2 regions of the Citrobacter sp. GW821-FHT02E08 genome follow, and region 1 is predicted to be linked to the other one. Evidence: predicted binding sites of a transcription regulator. Region 1 holds the regulator's gene; the other holds the start of a gene.
What was found. Region 1 encodes PurR, which represses purine synthesis genes. Its sites were predicted from a motif close to CANGCAAACGTTTGCNTG; they were not measured.
Positions count from the first base shown of each region.

Region 2: a site for PurR is predicted at 1,442-1,459, ahead of gcvT (glycine cleavage system aminomethyltransferase GcvT). Genes of this name have one in related genera too.

Region 1 covers NZ_JBWKVL010000004.1:80,532-88,058, forward strand. Annotated here, with positions in the region: gene AC07UY_RS06910 (fimbrial protein) at 1-225, opposite strand, end outside; gene rnt (ribonuclease T) at 954-1,601, shown strand; gene grxD (monothiol glutaredoxin 4) at 1,673-2,020, opposite strand; gene AC07UY_RS06925 (C40 family peptidase) at 2,358-3,188, shown strand; gene sodB (superoxide dismutase [Fe]) at 3,316-3,897, shown strand; gene AC07UY_RS06935 (MFS transporter) at 3,951-5,117, opposite strand; gene cydH (cytochrome bd-I accessory subunit CydH) at 5,284-5,373, opposite strand; gene purR (HTH-type transcriptional repressor PurR) at 5,670-6,695, shown strand; gene punR (DNA-binding transcriptional activator PunR) at 6,692-7,527, opposite strand, start outside.
Region 2 covers NZ_JBWKVL010000001.1:345,436-352,962, forward strand. Annotated here, with positions in the region: gene ubiI (FAD-dependent 2-octaprenylphenol hydroxylase) at 1-1,099, shown strand, start outside; gene gcvT (glycine cleavage system aminomethyltransferase GcvT) at 1,549-2,643, shown strand; gene gcvH (glycine cleavage system protein GcvH) at 2,669-3,058, shown strand; gene gcvP (aminomethyl-transferring glycine dehydrogenase) at 3,186-6,059, shown strand; gene AC07UY_RS01730 (SDR family oxidoreductase) at 6,120-6,863, shown strand; gene bglA (6-phospho-beta-glucosidase BglA) at 6,938-7,527, opposite strand, start outside.

The DNA of each region.
Region 1 (7,527 bases):
TTTTGCTGTCGTACCAACCACCGCGATGGTTTCTGTAGACACTTTATCCAGAGTCACCGTGCCATTGGGACCACCGGCATCAACTTTGGTATCACAGGTTGAGGCAACGACTTCTCCGGCGAATTTAATGGTTCCTTTATCGGTAGCCGCATTCGCGGTATTTATGCCGGACAAACTTACTATCGCACAGGCAGACATCACCATGTATAACTTACGCAATTTCATTTATCTCTCCAACGTATAACAAGAGTGTTTATTGAGTATCATTCATCCCTAAAACTTAACACTCACCCAGCCAGTGTTATCTGTAAGGATTTTTATGTTATTTATCGCTATTATATTTTATATTCCCGACAACTCGCATTTTCGAGCAATTTTAGCCATCATATGCAAAAGAATGACTTTAGCGTCAGTACAATAGCCATAACAACATAATAATATTATATATCAATAATAAGCCGTCGGTAATCAATGTTCAGTCTAATTTTGGACAATTCACAACATGGACACCTTAATTAAACACAAAGTTAACCAGGGATAATATTAGATATTAGTTCGCGTAATAGGCAGGTGAGATTAAATAACCCCTTCCACTGTTCAATTAAATTGATTGCACAATCGCTTAATCCCACAACACTGAATAATGCGGATACAAAACAGGAATACAAAATATATTTTTGTACATTTGATGAGTATGGGCACCAGCACCCTATTCCGCGCACACCCACGCTTAGCTCGGTGAGGTCATATTTTTTTGATTTTATGAACAGGCATTCCTGCTATCTGAAGGGGAAGAAAATGCCCACAAGCAGCCTGACAGGACATCAACCTGCTCTACGGAATGTCGATATCCTGGGACGCAATACCCGATGTCCCTTTTCCCTCTGCCATTCCCGTCAGCAACAAAATTTGGCATAATGCGCGCTGCAATTTTTCTGTATTAAGAGACCCTGATGTCCGATAACGCTCAACTTTCCGGTCTGTGTGACCGTTTTCGTGGTTTTTATCCTGTCGTGATAGATGTCGAAACGGCTGGATTTAACGCCAAAACCGACGCGCTGCTTGAGATCGCCGCCATCACACTGAAAATGGATGAACAAGGCTGGTTGATGCCGGACACGACGCTGCATTTCCATGTCGAACCGTTTGAAGGGGCAAACTTACAGCCTGAGGCGCTCGCCTTTAACGGTATCGATCCGTCAAATCCACTGCGCGGCGCCGTCAGTGAGTACGACGCGTTGCACGCGATCTTCAAAATGGTGCGCAAAGGCATCAAAGACAGCGGTTGCAACCGGGCCATCATGGTTGCCCACAACGCCACCTTCGACCACAGTTTTATGATGGCAGCGGCGGAACGCGCATCGTTGAAGCGTAATCCGTTCCATCCCTTCGTGACTTTCGATACTGCGGCACTCAGCGGTCTGGCGCTGGGGCAAACCGTGTTGTCAAAAGCCTGTCTGGCAGCAGGTATGGAGTTTGATGGCACCCAGGCGCACTCCGCCCTCTATGACACCGAACGCACCGCTATCCTGTTTTGCGAAATCGTGAACCGTTGGAAACGCCTTGGCGGGTGGCCACTACCGCAACCGGAAGACGCTTAATCACTTTCATCAGGCGATCGAGCCCATAAAAAAAGCGACCAGAGAATGGTCGCTTTTTTTATTTCCGCTGATTACTCAGCATCAGGTTCTTCGGTTTTGTATTTCGCTGCAGTTTCTTTAATCAGTTGCTGCAACTCACCGCGCTGGTACATTTCGATCAAAATATCACAGCCGCCAACCAGTTCGCCATCAACCCACAGTTGCGGGAAAGTTGGCCAGTTTGCATATTTCGGTAATTCCGCTCGAATATCCGGGTTCTGCAGGATATCAACATAGGCAAAACGCTCGCCACAGGCAGACAACGCCTGGACAGCCTGTGCGGAGAAACCGCAGCTTGGCAGTTTTGGAGAACCTTTCATGTACAGGAGAATCGGGTTTTCAGCGATCTGGCGCTGGATTTTTTCGATAGTGGTGCTCATTGTCTTGCTTCCTTTAACTTCTTTTACGGCAGTAGTCTGACATTGTAGCGGGTCAGACTGGCAACGGAAAATAACATTTTCATTACGCTTTACTATTTTATCCCCTGGCGCGATAAGTTGCATTCTCTATATTTCTTATCCTGTAAAACAACACGCCCTGGACTCTCCGCTGACCATTTTTAGTACGAGCTGTTGATTTTTTTTGCAGTCGCTTACGAAATGGGGTTTTAGATGATAAAAGCGATTAACTTTCTGTGCTTTTATGGATTAGAATCGACAGGTTTTGTAAATCACACGCAGGCATGATAGCCGCCTGCATTAACCAGAGGACTGCTCAGTGGCGCGAATAAACCGAATTTCGATCACGCTCTGTGCTTTGCTTTTTTCCACACTCTCTTTCACATCCCCGGCTAATGCTTCCCGGCAAACCAGGGAGACGCCTGCTGTTTCTCACGTAACGAAAACGGCAGATAAACATAAGAACGCGACGGCCAGTAAAAAAACAACCAAAACCAGTCAGAAAACCGTCAAAAAAGCCGTTAACAAAACCAGCGTAAAAACGGCCTCTTCGTCCAAAAAGCACACGACCTCGCCAGCGAAAACCACTAAAAATGCACATCGCCGTGTCTCTTCCACAACCGCAAAAACAGCCTCCGTCACCTGGAGCGAAAAATGCACGCCACGCAAAGGCCGCAAGCCCCATTGTGTGAAGGTGAAAGAGACCGCACCAGCTTCGCTTGCCGATGCGCATAAGGTCAGGGTACAGAAAGCGACCAAAACGGCAATGTCCACATTGATGAATCAGATTGGTAAACCGTATCACTGGGGCGGCACGTCGCCACGTACCGGTTTTGATTGCAGCGGTCTGGTCTGGTACGCCTATAAAGATCTGGTGAAGTTCCGTATTCCGCGTACGGCAAATGAAATGTACCACCTACGCGATGCCTCACCGATTGAGCGTGATGAACTGAAGAATGGCGATCTGGTCTTCTTCCGGACCCAGGGGCGCGGTACTGCGGATCACGTCGGCGTGTATGTCGGCAATGGCAAATTTATCCAGTCCCCCCGTTCAGGGCAGGAAATTCAGATAACCTCATTAAGCGAAGATTACTGGCAACGCCACTATGTCGGCGCCCGCCGCGTCATGACGCCAAAAACCATTCGTTAATCCCTTACCCTGTTGTTTTCGCAACAGGGTAAGTTCTTCTTTTGCATCACCTTTCAATTTGCTACCCTATCCTTACGTACTTTATGGCTATTGTACGTACTCAATATTAATAATAAGGAGAGAAGCAATGTCGTTCGAATTACCTGCATTACCGTATGCCAAAGACGCGCTGGCACCACACATTTCCGCTGAGACGCTGGAATACCACTACGGCAAACATCATCAAACCTATGTGACGAATCTCAATAACCTGATCAAAGGTACCGCCTTTGAAGGTAAATCACTGGAAGAGATCGTTCGTAGTTCAGAAGGTGGCGTATTCAATAACGCAGCCCAGGTCTGGAACCACACGTTCTACTGGAACTGCCTGGCCCCGAACGCGGGCGGCGAACCAACCGGCAAACTGGCTGACGCTATCGCCGCGTCCTTCGGTAGCTTTGCTGAATTCAAAGCACAGTTCACCGATGCTGCGATTAAAAACTTCGGTTCCGGCTGGACCTGGCTGGTAAAAGGGGCTGATGGCAAACTGGCTATCGTTTCTACGTCCAACGCGGGCACCCCGCTGACCACGGATGCCACCCCGCTGATGACCGTTGACGTGTGGGAACATGCTTACTACATCGACTACCGTAATGCCCGTCCTGGCTACCTGGAGCATTTCTGGGCGCTGGTAAACTGGGAATTCGTTGCGAAGAACTTCGCGGCGTAAATACGACAACGCAGAAGGGTTTCCTTCTGCGTTTTTATTTTCAACTCAATCGTTTAGTTGGCGACATAGGCCGTTTCAGGTTGCCTTCTCGCTGACACAAAGACCAGCAATAACGCCAGCCCTGCCACAATGGCGCCCATCACCGGAACAAAGCTATACCCCAGACCGCCGGAAATCACCGCGCCACCCGCCGCCGCGCCTAACGCATTCCCAAGATTAAATGCCCCGATATTCACCGACGAAGACAACCCCGGCGCTTCACTGGCGACACGCATCACGCGCATCTGCAAAGGCGGTACGACGGCAAATGTTGCCGCGCCCCACACCACCATACTGAACGCAGCGCCCAGATCGTTACGCGCCAGGAAAGGAATGGCCAGCATGATGACCATAAGCAGCAGTAAGAAACCTTTCAGCGTACCGTTGACGGAACGATCGGCCAGTTTGCCGCCAAAATAGTTGCCGATCGAAAACCCAACGCCGATCAAAACTAACATCGCGGTGACAAATGCCGGTGTGGCATGGGCAATGTTTTGCAGAACGGGTGAAATATAGGTGTAGAGGGTGAACATTGCCCCCGCGCCCAGCACGGTGGTCAGCAGCGCAGAAAGGACCGGTGGACGCAGCAAGACAGCCAGTTCTTTACGCACGTCCGGCCGTTCCCCTGCGCCACCTTTCGGCAGAGAGAAGAATAAACTGAGCATCGCGATCACCCCAAGTCCAGCGGTCGCTAAAAAGGACATCCGCCAGCCAATGGTTTCCCCAAGCCATGTGGCCGCAGGCACGCCGCCGATGTTTGCAATGGTCAGTCCCATAAACATCGTCGCCACGGCGCTGGCCTGTTTATGCTTCGGCACTACCCTGGCCGCCACGACCGAACCCAATCCGAAAAACGCGCCGTGATTAAGACTGGTCAAAATGCGCGATAGCATCAAGGTGGTGTAATCCGGCGCAATGGCCGACAGGACGTTGCCCAGCGTAAAAATGGCCATCAAAAAAATCAGCGCATTACGACGAGCACGGTGCGATAGCAACAGGGTCATCAACGGCGCGCCCACCATCACACCCACCGCATAGGCGCTGATGAGCATTCCGGCGGCGGGAATGGAGACATTCACGCCATGCGCAATGACGGGCAACAGCCCCATCGGAGAGAATTCCGTGGTCCCAATACCAAATGCGCCAATCGCAAGCGCCAGTAAGGGGTAATTGATTTTCATACGTTGACTCCGCTGCAGCGTGCCGCGAAGCGACACCCGATAAGAGCCAAAAGCATGACATCAATCACAAAAATAATAAAGTTAACAGAATGGCAAAAGACTTTTGCTGATTTAGTAACAATGAAGGGGTAACGAGATGAGGGAGAGCATGCTCCCTCACGGTAAATCAGTGCAGTGCGGCGGTCAGACCACCCGCTACGATCAGGCCCAGAACAATAATAGTGGTTACTAACGAAAACTTCAGATCGGTGCTCATCAAATTTGCTCCTTTTTATTCCCACACAAAAAGTGATATTGCGCATTTTTACACACTTGGATGTAAAAATCTCCCAGGATTTATATTGATAACCACTTTTAACTCTTCCCCTTTTCGTCAAGATCAGACAAAATTCCACGCTTACTTGATTAGCGTACCGGCCATTGACCCCCTCCTGACGTTTCGTGTCGTTTTCCCGGCGTGCCGCAACCCTGATGTTGCGATAAGGGTGTGTAAAGGCAAACGTTTACCTACAGTATTTTCAGGAGTTTGGATATGGTCTGGAGTGAAATGTAATGGCAACAATTAAAGATGTAGCGAAGCGAGCAAACGTTTCCACTACAACCGTATCACATGTAATTAACAAAACGCGTTTTGTCGCAGAAGAGACTCGCAATGCTGTCTGGGCAGCAATCAAAGAATTGCACTACTCCCCGAGTGCCGTCGCCCGCAGCCTGAAGGTGAATCACACCAAATCTATCGGTCTGCTGGCAACCAGCAGTGAAGCCGCCTATTTCGCTGAAATTATTGAAGCCGTTGAGAAAAACTGCTTCCAGAAAGGCTACACCCTGATCCTTGGCAATGCCTGGAATAATCTTGAAAAACAACGGGCCTACCTTTCCATGATGGCGCAAAAGCGTGTGGATGGTCTGCTGGTTATGTGTTCGGAATATCCAGAGTCTCTGCTCTCCATGCTTGAAGAGTATCGCCATATTCCAATGGTGGTTATGGATTGGGGCGAAGCGAAGGCTGACTTTACCGATACGGTCATTGATAACGCGTTCGAAGGCGGTTATATGGCCGGTCGTTATCTGGTGGAACGCGGTCATCGTGAGATAGGCGTCATTCCTGGCCCGATGGAGCGTAACACGGGGGCTGGCCGCCTGGCGGGCTTTATGAAGGCGATGGACGAAGCGCTGATAAAAGTCCCGGAAAACTGGATTGTACAGGGCGATTTTGAACCTGAGTCTGGTTATCGTGCAATGCAGCAAATCCTCTCTCAGACCCATCGCCCTACTGCGGTATTCTGCGGTGGCGACATCATGGCAATGGGGGCGCTCTGCGCTGCTGACGAAATGGGTTTGCGCGTACCGCAGGATATTTCGGTGATCGGTTATGACAATGTGCGTAACGCGCGCTATTTCACACCCGCACTGACCACTATTCACCAACCGAAAGACTCACTGGGTGAAACGGCCTTTAATATGTTGTTAGACCGTATCGTCAACAAGCGTGAAGAGTCGCAGTCTATTGAAGTCCACCCGCGACTGATCGAACGTCGTTCGGTTGCGGATGGTCCGTTCCGCGACTATCGTCGTTAAGCTTCCCCGGCGGGAACCTCTTCAGGTTCTCGCAACCACTCTTTATTCAGCGTTTCACTGTCGCCTAAATACTCCAGCAGCCAGGCTAATGCGGGCGACGTGTCATTTTGCTGCCAGGTCAGGCAGCATGCTGCATCCGGGAATGGATTCTCCAGGGTCAACGCGACCCATTTGCCACTGTCGACCCACGGTTTTGCAAAATGCGTAGGCACCATCCCGACACATAACCCGGCGGAAAGACAGGTTGCTGACGATTCCCAATCCGGTACGATCACGCGCTTTTGGTTGTCCAGCAGCCAGGTGATACGTTTAGGCAGTGTCCGTGACGTGTCTTCACGGACCAGCGACGGCCAGTTGCGCAACGTATCATCACTCAAGGGTCCGGGCATCGCCGCCAGGGGATGATGACTTGCCACCACGCAGCTCCAGCTCAACATTCCCATATCGCGAAAGGTATAGCGCCCGCCGACGGGGATCGCCTGCGTCGCCCCAATGGCCAGTTCCACGCGTCCGTCGGAAAGCGCATCCCAGACGCCGTTAAACACCTCCTGAGAAACGATCAGCTCGACGTCATCAAAGTGGCGATAGAAGTCGACAATCATCTGCCGGGTGCGTTCTGGTCGCACAATATTATCTACCGCGATAGGCAGTTGCCCTCGCCAGCCATTCGCAATCTGTTGGCACTGCTGGCGGGTGATCTGCATTTTTTTGATAACAGAGCGGCCTTCTTTTAAAAACCAGGCGCCGGCGGGCGTCAATTCCACATCCCGGTGGCGTCGTTCAAACAGGGGAACCGCCAGCCACTCTTCCAGTTGACGTACGGTGTAGCTGA
Region 2 (7,527 bases), on a different contig from region 1:
TGTCCCTCAGCCACTGGAAAATGATGCTCCACCGGCGCTTCGCGTGTCGGCCATTAATGCTGCCAGCGAAAAATTGCTCACGCGTCTCGGCGTGTGGTCAGATATTGTTGCCCGTCGGGCCAGCTGCTATCACGGCATGGAAGTCTGGGACAAAGACAGCTTTGGACGCATTGCGTTCGATGATAAAAGTATGGGCTACAGCCATCTTGGGCATATCGTTGAAAATACGGTGATCCACTATGCTCTGTGGCAAAAAGCGCAGCAATCCTCGGATGTTACTCTGATGGCCCCCGCAGAACTGCAGCAGGTGGCCTGGGGGGAAAATGAAACGTTTCTGACCCTGAAAGACGGCACGATGTTAACCGCTCGCCTGGTGGTTGGAGCGGACGGCGCGAACTCCTGGCTGCGCAGCAAAGCAGATATTCCGCTGACCTTCTGGGACTATCGCCATCATGCGCTGGTCGCAACCATTCGTACCGAAGAGGCGCATGATGCCGTTGCACGCCAGGCGTTTCATGGCGAAGGTATTCTCGCGTTTTTGCCCCTCGTCGACCCGCATCTCTGCTCTATTGTCTGGTCGCTTTCGCCACAAGAGGCTGAGCGGATGCAACATGCGAGCGAAGAGGAATTCAACCGGGCATTGAATATTGCGTTTGATAACCGGTTGGGGTTGTGTCGCGTGGAAAGCGAACGCCAGGTATTCCCGCTGACGGGGCGCTATGCGCGCCAGTTTGCCGCCCATCGTCTGGCACTGGTCGGCGATGCCGCCCATACCATCCATCCGCTGGCGGGGCAGGGGGTTAACCTCGGCTTTATGGATGCTGCGGAACTTATCGATGAACTGAAGCGTTTGCAGCGTCAGGGCAAAGATATCGGTCAGTATCTGTATTTGCGTCGTTACGAGCGCAGCCGTAAGCACAGTGCCGCCATGATGCTGGCAGGTATGCAAGGTTTTCGCGAGCTGTTTGCTGGGGAGAATCCGGCGAAGAAATTGCTGCGCGATATTGGTCTGAAACTGGCCGATACCCTCCCTGGTGTAAAACCGCAACTTATCCGTCAGGCAATGGGGTTGAATGATTTACCTGAGTGGCTTCGTTAACAAATCCCCCCGCTTCTAAGAGTTTGAGACCCGTCACACTTTCTTCTCCCGGCCTTCGCGCCGGGGGACTTACCTCATTTGAAATAATCTAATTCCACGCTGTTTTTCGCATTAGATTTTTTTATATCACTATTTTCTCTAGTCTCGATTTTTGACATTTTTTTAGAATTTAATATCGATTCAGTCGGTTTTTTTCGCCTGTGATTTGTGTGTTATAGGCGTGTTAATTATATTTTTGGTTTTTTGTTCTGTGGTCTGCTTTGCCATTTTTTGGCATAAGCTAATGTGATAGTTAATTTTACCTTATGGTTAAGCGTCAGTTTCGGTGGTAAGTTCAATGGAAAAGAGAACGTTTGCGTTGAGGCCATGACGTGGCTTCGATGACGGGTTTCGTGGCGTAAATTTCATCACGAAATGGTTGCAAGCCCTGCTTATTCAACGAGGAAAAGATGGCTCAACAGACTCCTTTGTACGAACAACACACGTTATGTGGCGCACGAATGGTCGATTTTCATGGCTGGATGATGCCGCTGCATTACGGTTCCCAGCTCGATGAGCATCATGCTGTGCGCACCGATGCCGGTATGTTTGATGTTTCGCATATGACGATTGTCGATCTGCGAGGCAGCCGCACCCGGGAGTTTTTGCGTTATCTGCTGGCAAATGACGTGGCAAAGCTAACGAAGAGCGGGAAAGCCCTCTACTCCGGTATGCTTAATGCCTCGGGCGGCGTGATAGATGACCTTATCGTCTACTACTTCACTGAAGATTTCTTCCGCCTCGTTGTTAACTCCGCCACCCGCGAAAAAGACCTCTCCTGGATTTCCCAACACGCTGAACCTTATGCCATCGACATTACCGTCCGTGACGATCTGTCGTTGATCGCCGTACAGGGACCAAACGGGCAGGCTAAAGCCGCCGCGTTGTTTACCGAAGAACAGCGTCGCGCAGTCGACGGGATGAAACCGTTCTTTGGTGTCCAGGCGGGCGATCTCTTCATTGCGACAACCGGTTATACCGGTGAAGCGGGCTATGAAATCGCCATGCCAAATGAAAAGGCGGCAGATTTCTGGCGTGCGCTGGTGGAAGCTGGCGTGAAACCGTGTGGTCTGGGTGCGCGTGATACGTTGCGTCTGGAAGCTGGCATGAACCTGTACAGCCAGGAGATGGACGAAAGCATTTCTCCATTAGCCGCCAACATGGGCTGGACCATTGCCTGGGAACCGACTGACCGTGATTTCATCGGTCGCGACGCGCTGGAAACGCAGCGTGAAAAAGGGCACGAGCAGTTGGTCGGTCTGATCATGACGGAAAAAGGCGTGTTGCGTAATGAGTTGCCGGTTCGTTTTATCGATGCGCAGGGCAACACGCAGGAAGGCATTATCACCAGCGGCACGTTCTCTCCGACGCTGGGCTACAGCATTGCGCTGGCGCGTGTGCCAGCAGGCATTGGTGAAACGGCGATTGTGCAAATCCGTAACCGCGAGATGCCGGTAAAAGTAACGAAACCTGTTTTTGTGCGTAACGGCAAAGCCGTCGCGTGATTCATCCTTTTTTGGAGATTGATTGATGAGCAACGTACCTGCAGAACTGAAATACAGCAAAGAACACGAATGGCTGCGTAAAGAAGCGGACGGTACTTACACCGTGGGCATTACCGAGCACGCTCAGGAACTGTTGGGCGACATGGTGTTTGTCGATCTGCCAGACGTCGGCAGCACCGTTAGCGCAGGCGATGATTGCGCGGTCGCTGAGTCCGTCAAAGCGGCCTCTGATATTTATGCGCCTGTGGGGGGCGAGATCGTGGCCGTTAACGACGCGCTCAGCGACTCTCCGGAGCTTATCAACAGCGAACCGTATGCGGGTGGCTGGATTTTCAAAATCAAAGCCAACGACGCGAGCGAAATCGACGCGCTGCTGGATGCCACTGCATACGAAGCCCTGTTAGAAGACGAGTAATGTTGTGCCGGATGGCACTGCGTTTATCCGGCCTACAGGTCACCGTAGGCCCGGTAAGCGTTAGCGTCACCGGGCAATTGAGTTAGAGACAATCACGATTCACTGCACGTTTCAGGAACCATCGCCCATGACACAGACGTTAAGCCAGCTTGAAAACAGCGGCGCTTTCATTGAACGCCACATCGGACCGGACGCTGAGCAACAGCAAGAAATGCTGAATGCCGTTGGCGCCGAGTCGTTAAACGCGCTGATCGGCCAGATTGTGCCGAAAGATATTCAGCTTGCGACCCCGCCGCAGGTGGGTGAAGCTGCGACCGAATATGCTGCGCTGGCAGAACTCAAAGCTATCGCCAGCCGCAATAAGCGCTTCACGTCTTACATCGGCATGGGCTACACCGCCGTGCAATTGCCGCCGGTTATCCTGCGCAATATGTTAGAAAATCCAGGTTGGTACACCGCGTATACGCCATACCAGCCGGAAGTCTCTCAGGGGCGTCTGGAATCACTGCTGAACTTCCAGCAGGTGACGCTGGATCTGACCGGCCTGGATATGGCCTCTGCGTCTCTGCTTGACGAAGCGACTGCGGCGGCTGAAGCGATGGCAATGGCGAAACGCGTGAGCAAGCTGAAAAACGCTAACCGTTTCTTTGTCGCCTCCGACGTACATCCTCAAACGCTGGACGTAGTTCGCACCCGTGCGGAAACCTTCGGTTTTGATGTGATCGTTGATGATGCCGCAAAAGTGGTTGATCACCAGGATGTGTTTGGCGTGCTGTTACAGCAGGTGGGCACGACCGGGGAAGTACACGACTACAGCGCGCTGATTACTGAGCTGAAGTCGCGCAAAATTGTGGTCAGCGTCGCCGCCGATTTTATGGCGCTGGTTCTGCTGACCGCGCCAGGCAAACAAGGCGCAGATATCGTTTTCGGTTCTGCACAACGCTTTGGTGTGCCGATGGGCTACGGCGGCCCGCATGCGGCATTCTTTGCCGCGAAAGATGAATTCAAACGCTCTATGCCAGGCCGTATTATCGGCGTATCAAAAGATGCGGCGGGCAATACCGCTCTGCGTATGGCGATGCAGACTCGCGAGCAGCATATTCGTCGCGAGAAAGCGAACTCCAATATCTGTACCTCTCAGGTGCTGCTGGCCAACATCGCCAGTCTGTATGCGGTTTATCATGGTCCGGTAGGGCTGAAACGCATTGCAAATCGCATTCATCGCCTGACCGATATTCTGGCAACTGGCCTGCAACAGAAAGGGATGAAGCTGCGTCATGCGCACTACTTTGACACGCTGTGCGTTGAAGTGGCTGATAAAGCTGCGGTGCTGGCGCGCGCGGAAGCGGCAGAAATCAACCTGCGTAGCGATATCCATAATGCAGTAGGCATCACGCTGGATGAAACGACCACCCGTGAAAACGTGCTGGCGTTGTTCTCCGTACTGCTTGGCGATCATCATGGCCTGAATATCGACACGCTGGACAAAGACGTCGCGTATGACAGCCGTTCTATTCAGGACAGCATGTTGCGTGAAGATGATATCCTGACCCATCCGGTGTTTAACCGCTATCACAGCGAAACCGAGATGATGCGTTACATGCACTCTCTGGAACGCAAAGATCTGGCGCTGAATCAGGCGATGATCCCGCTGGGCTCCTGCACCATGAAGCTGAACGCGGCTGCCGAGATGATCCCTATTACCTGGCCGGAATTTGCTGAACTGCATCCTTTCTGCCCGGCGGATCAGGCGGAAGGGTATCATCAGATGATCAGCCAGCTTTCTGAGTGGCTGGTTAAACTGACCGGTTACGACGCCGTGTGCATGCAGCCAAACTCAGGTGCGCAGGGCGAATATGCGGGTCTGCTGGCGATTCGTCATTACCACGAGAGCCGCAACGAAGGGCATCGTGATATCTGCCTGATCCCGGCGTCTGCCCACGGTACTAACCCGGCGTCCGCGCAAATGGCGGGGATGCAGGTCGTCGTTGTCGCGTGTGACAAACAGGGCAACATCGATCTGGCGGATCTGCGTGAGAAAGCGGAACAGCACGGCGACAGCCTCTCCTGCATCATGGTGACGTACCCGTCCACCCACGGCGTGTATGAAGAGACGATCCGTGAAGTGTGCGAAATCGTTCATCAGTTTGGCGGCCAGGTTTACCTTGATGGCGCAAACATGAACGCACAGGTCGGTATCACCACGCCTGGCTTTATCGGCGCAGATGTATCGCACCTCAACCTGCATAAAACCTTCTGCATTCCGCACGGCGGTGGCGGCCCTGGTATGGGTCCTATCGGGGTGAAATCGCATCTGGCGCCGTTTGTGCCAGGTCATAGCGTGGTGCAAATCGAAGGCATGCTGACCCGTCAGGGCGCGGTTTCTGCAGCTCCGTTCGGTAGCGCATCTATTCTGCCTATTAGCTGGATGTACATCCGCATGATGGGCGCAGAAGGCCTGAAAAAAGCAAGCCAGGTGGCTATTCTCAATGCTAACTACATTGCCAGCCGTCTGAAGGATGCTTATCCGGTGCTGTACACGGGCCGTGATGGCCGCGTGGCGCACGAATGCATTCTCGATATTCGCCCGCTGAAAGAAGAGACGGGCATCAGTGAACTGGATATCGCCAAACGCCTGATCGACTACGGTTTCCATGCGCCGACCATGTCCTTCCCGGTTGCGGGTACGCTGATGGTGGAACCGACGGAATCCGAAAGCAAGGTTGAACTGGATCGCTTTATCAATGCGATGCTGGCGATTCGTGCTGAAATTGATCGCGTGAAAGCGGGCGAGTGGGCACTGGAAGATAACCCTCTGGTTAACGCGCCGCACACTCAGAATGAGCTGGTGGCGGAGTGGAATCATGGGTACACCCGTGAAATCGCTGTGTTCCCTGCAGGCGTAGAGAACAAATACTGGCCGACAGTAAAACGTCTCGACGATGTTTACGGCGACCGTAATCTGTTCTGCTCTTGCGTACCGATGAGCGAATATCAGTAATTTTTCGCTTCAACTATCTTTTAAAGGCGCTTCGGCGCCTTTATTTTTGGGGGGAAGGGGATGGCAATCGCACTTGTAACGGGAGGCAGTCGCGGGATCGGGCGAGCAACCGCATTGCAACTGGCGACAGAGGGGTACACCGTCGCAGTCAACTTTCATCACAATATTCGCGCGGCAACGGAAGTGGTCAACACGATTGTCGCTGCGGGCGGTAAGGCATTCGCCCTGCGTGCTGACATTAGCGATGAAAGCCAGGTGATGGCGATGTTTGAATCTCTCGATCGTACCGGCGAACCGTTGACTGCGCTGGTGAATAACGCCGGGATTTTATTTGAACAAAGCACGGTAGAAAACCTGACCGCCGAACGGATTAATCGCGTGCTGGCCACTAACGTGACCGGTTATTTCCTCTGTTGCCGGGAGGCCGTGAAGCGGATGTCGCTTAAACATGGCGGCAAGGGCGGGGCGATTGTGAATGTCTCTTCGGCGGCAGCAAGGCTTGGCGCACCTTTCGAGTATGTCGATTACGCGGCGTCGAAAGGGGCGGTAGATACGCTCACTACCGGGCTGGCGCTGGAGGTGGCGGCGCAGGGAATCCGCGTGAACTGCGTGCGCCCAGGCCTTATCTATACCGACATGCATGCTTCCGGCGGTGAGCCAGGCAGGGTTGATCGCGTTAAGTCTACGTTACCCATGCAGCGTGGCGGGCAACCGAAAGAGGTTGCTCAGGCGATTGTCTGGCTTTTGAGTGAGAAAGCGTCGTATGTGACGGGCAGTTTTCTTGAGCTGGCGGGTGGAAAATAGTTTTTTGTCGGGTGGTGGCTACGCCTTACCCGACCTACAACTGGATGTGTAGGCTGGATAAGGCGGCAAAAAAATTAGCGCGTCTCGCCGTTGCTGGCAATCACCTCTTTATACCAGTTGAAGCTCTTCTTACGTGAGCGTGACATATCGCCAGTGCCATCGTCATGCTTGTTCACATAGATAAAACCGTAGCGCTTGCTGTACTGTCCGGTGGTGAAAGATACGCAGTCGATGCAGCCCCACGGTGTGTAGCCCATCAGATCCACGCCATCATGCGTTACAGCTTTCATCATCTCTTCGACGTGGGCACGCAGATAGTCAATACGGTAGTCATCGTTGATGCTGCCGTCTTGTTCCACTTTGTCGTAGGCACCAAACCCGTTTTCCACGATAAACAATGGTTTCTGATAGCGTTCATACAGTTCGCAAAGCGCGTAACGCAGACCCGTCGGGTCAATTTGCCATCCCCAGTCTGAGGCTTTCACGTGTGGATTTGGGACACTGCCTTCGAAGCCGGAAATCGCATCGCCACCGCCGCCTTCGGCCTTCACGGCGTTGGTCATGTAATAGCTGAAACCAAGATAATCACAGGTACCTTCACGCAGAACCGCGTCATCTCCCTCTTCCATTTTGATGTTAAAACCACGGCGTTCCCATTCGTTTA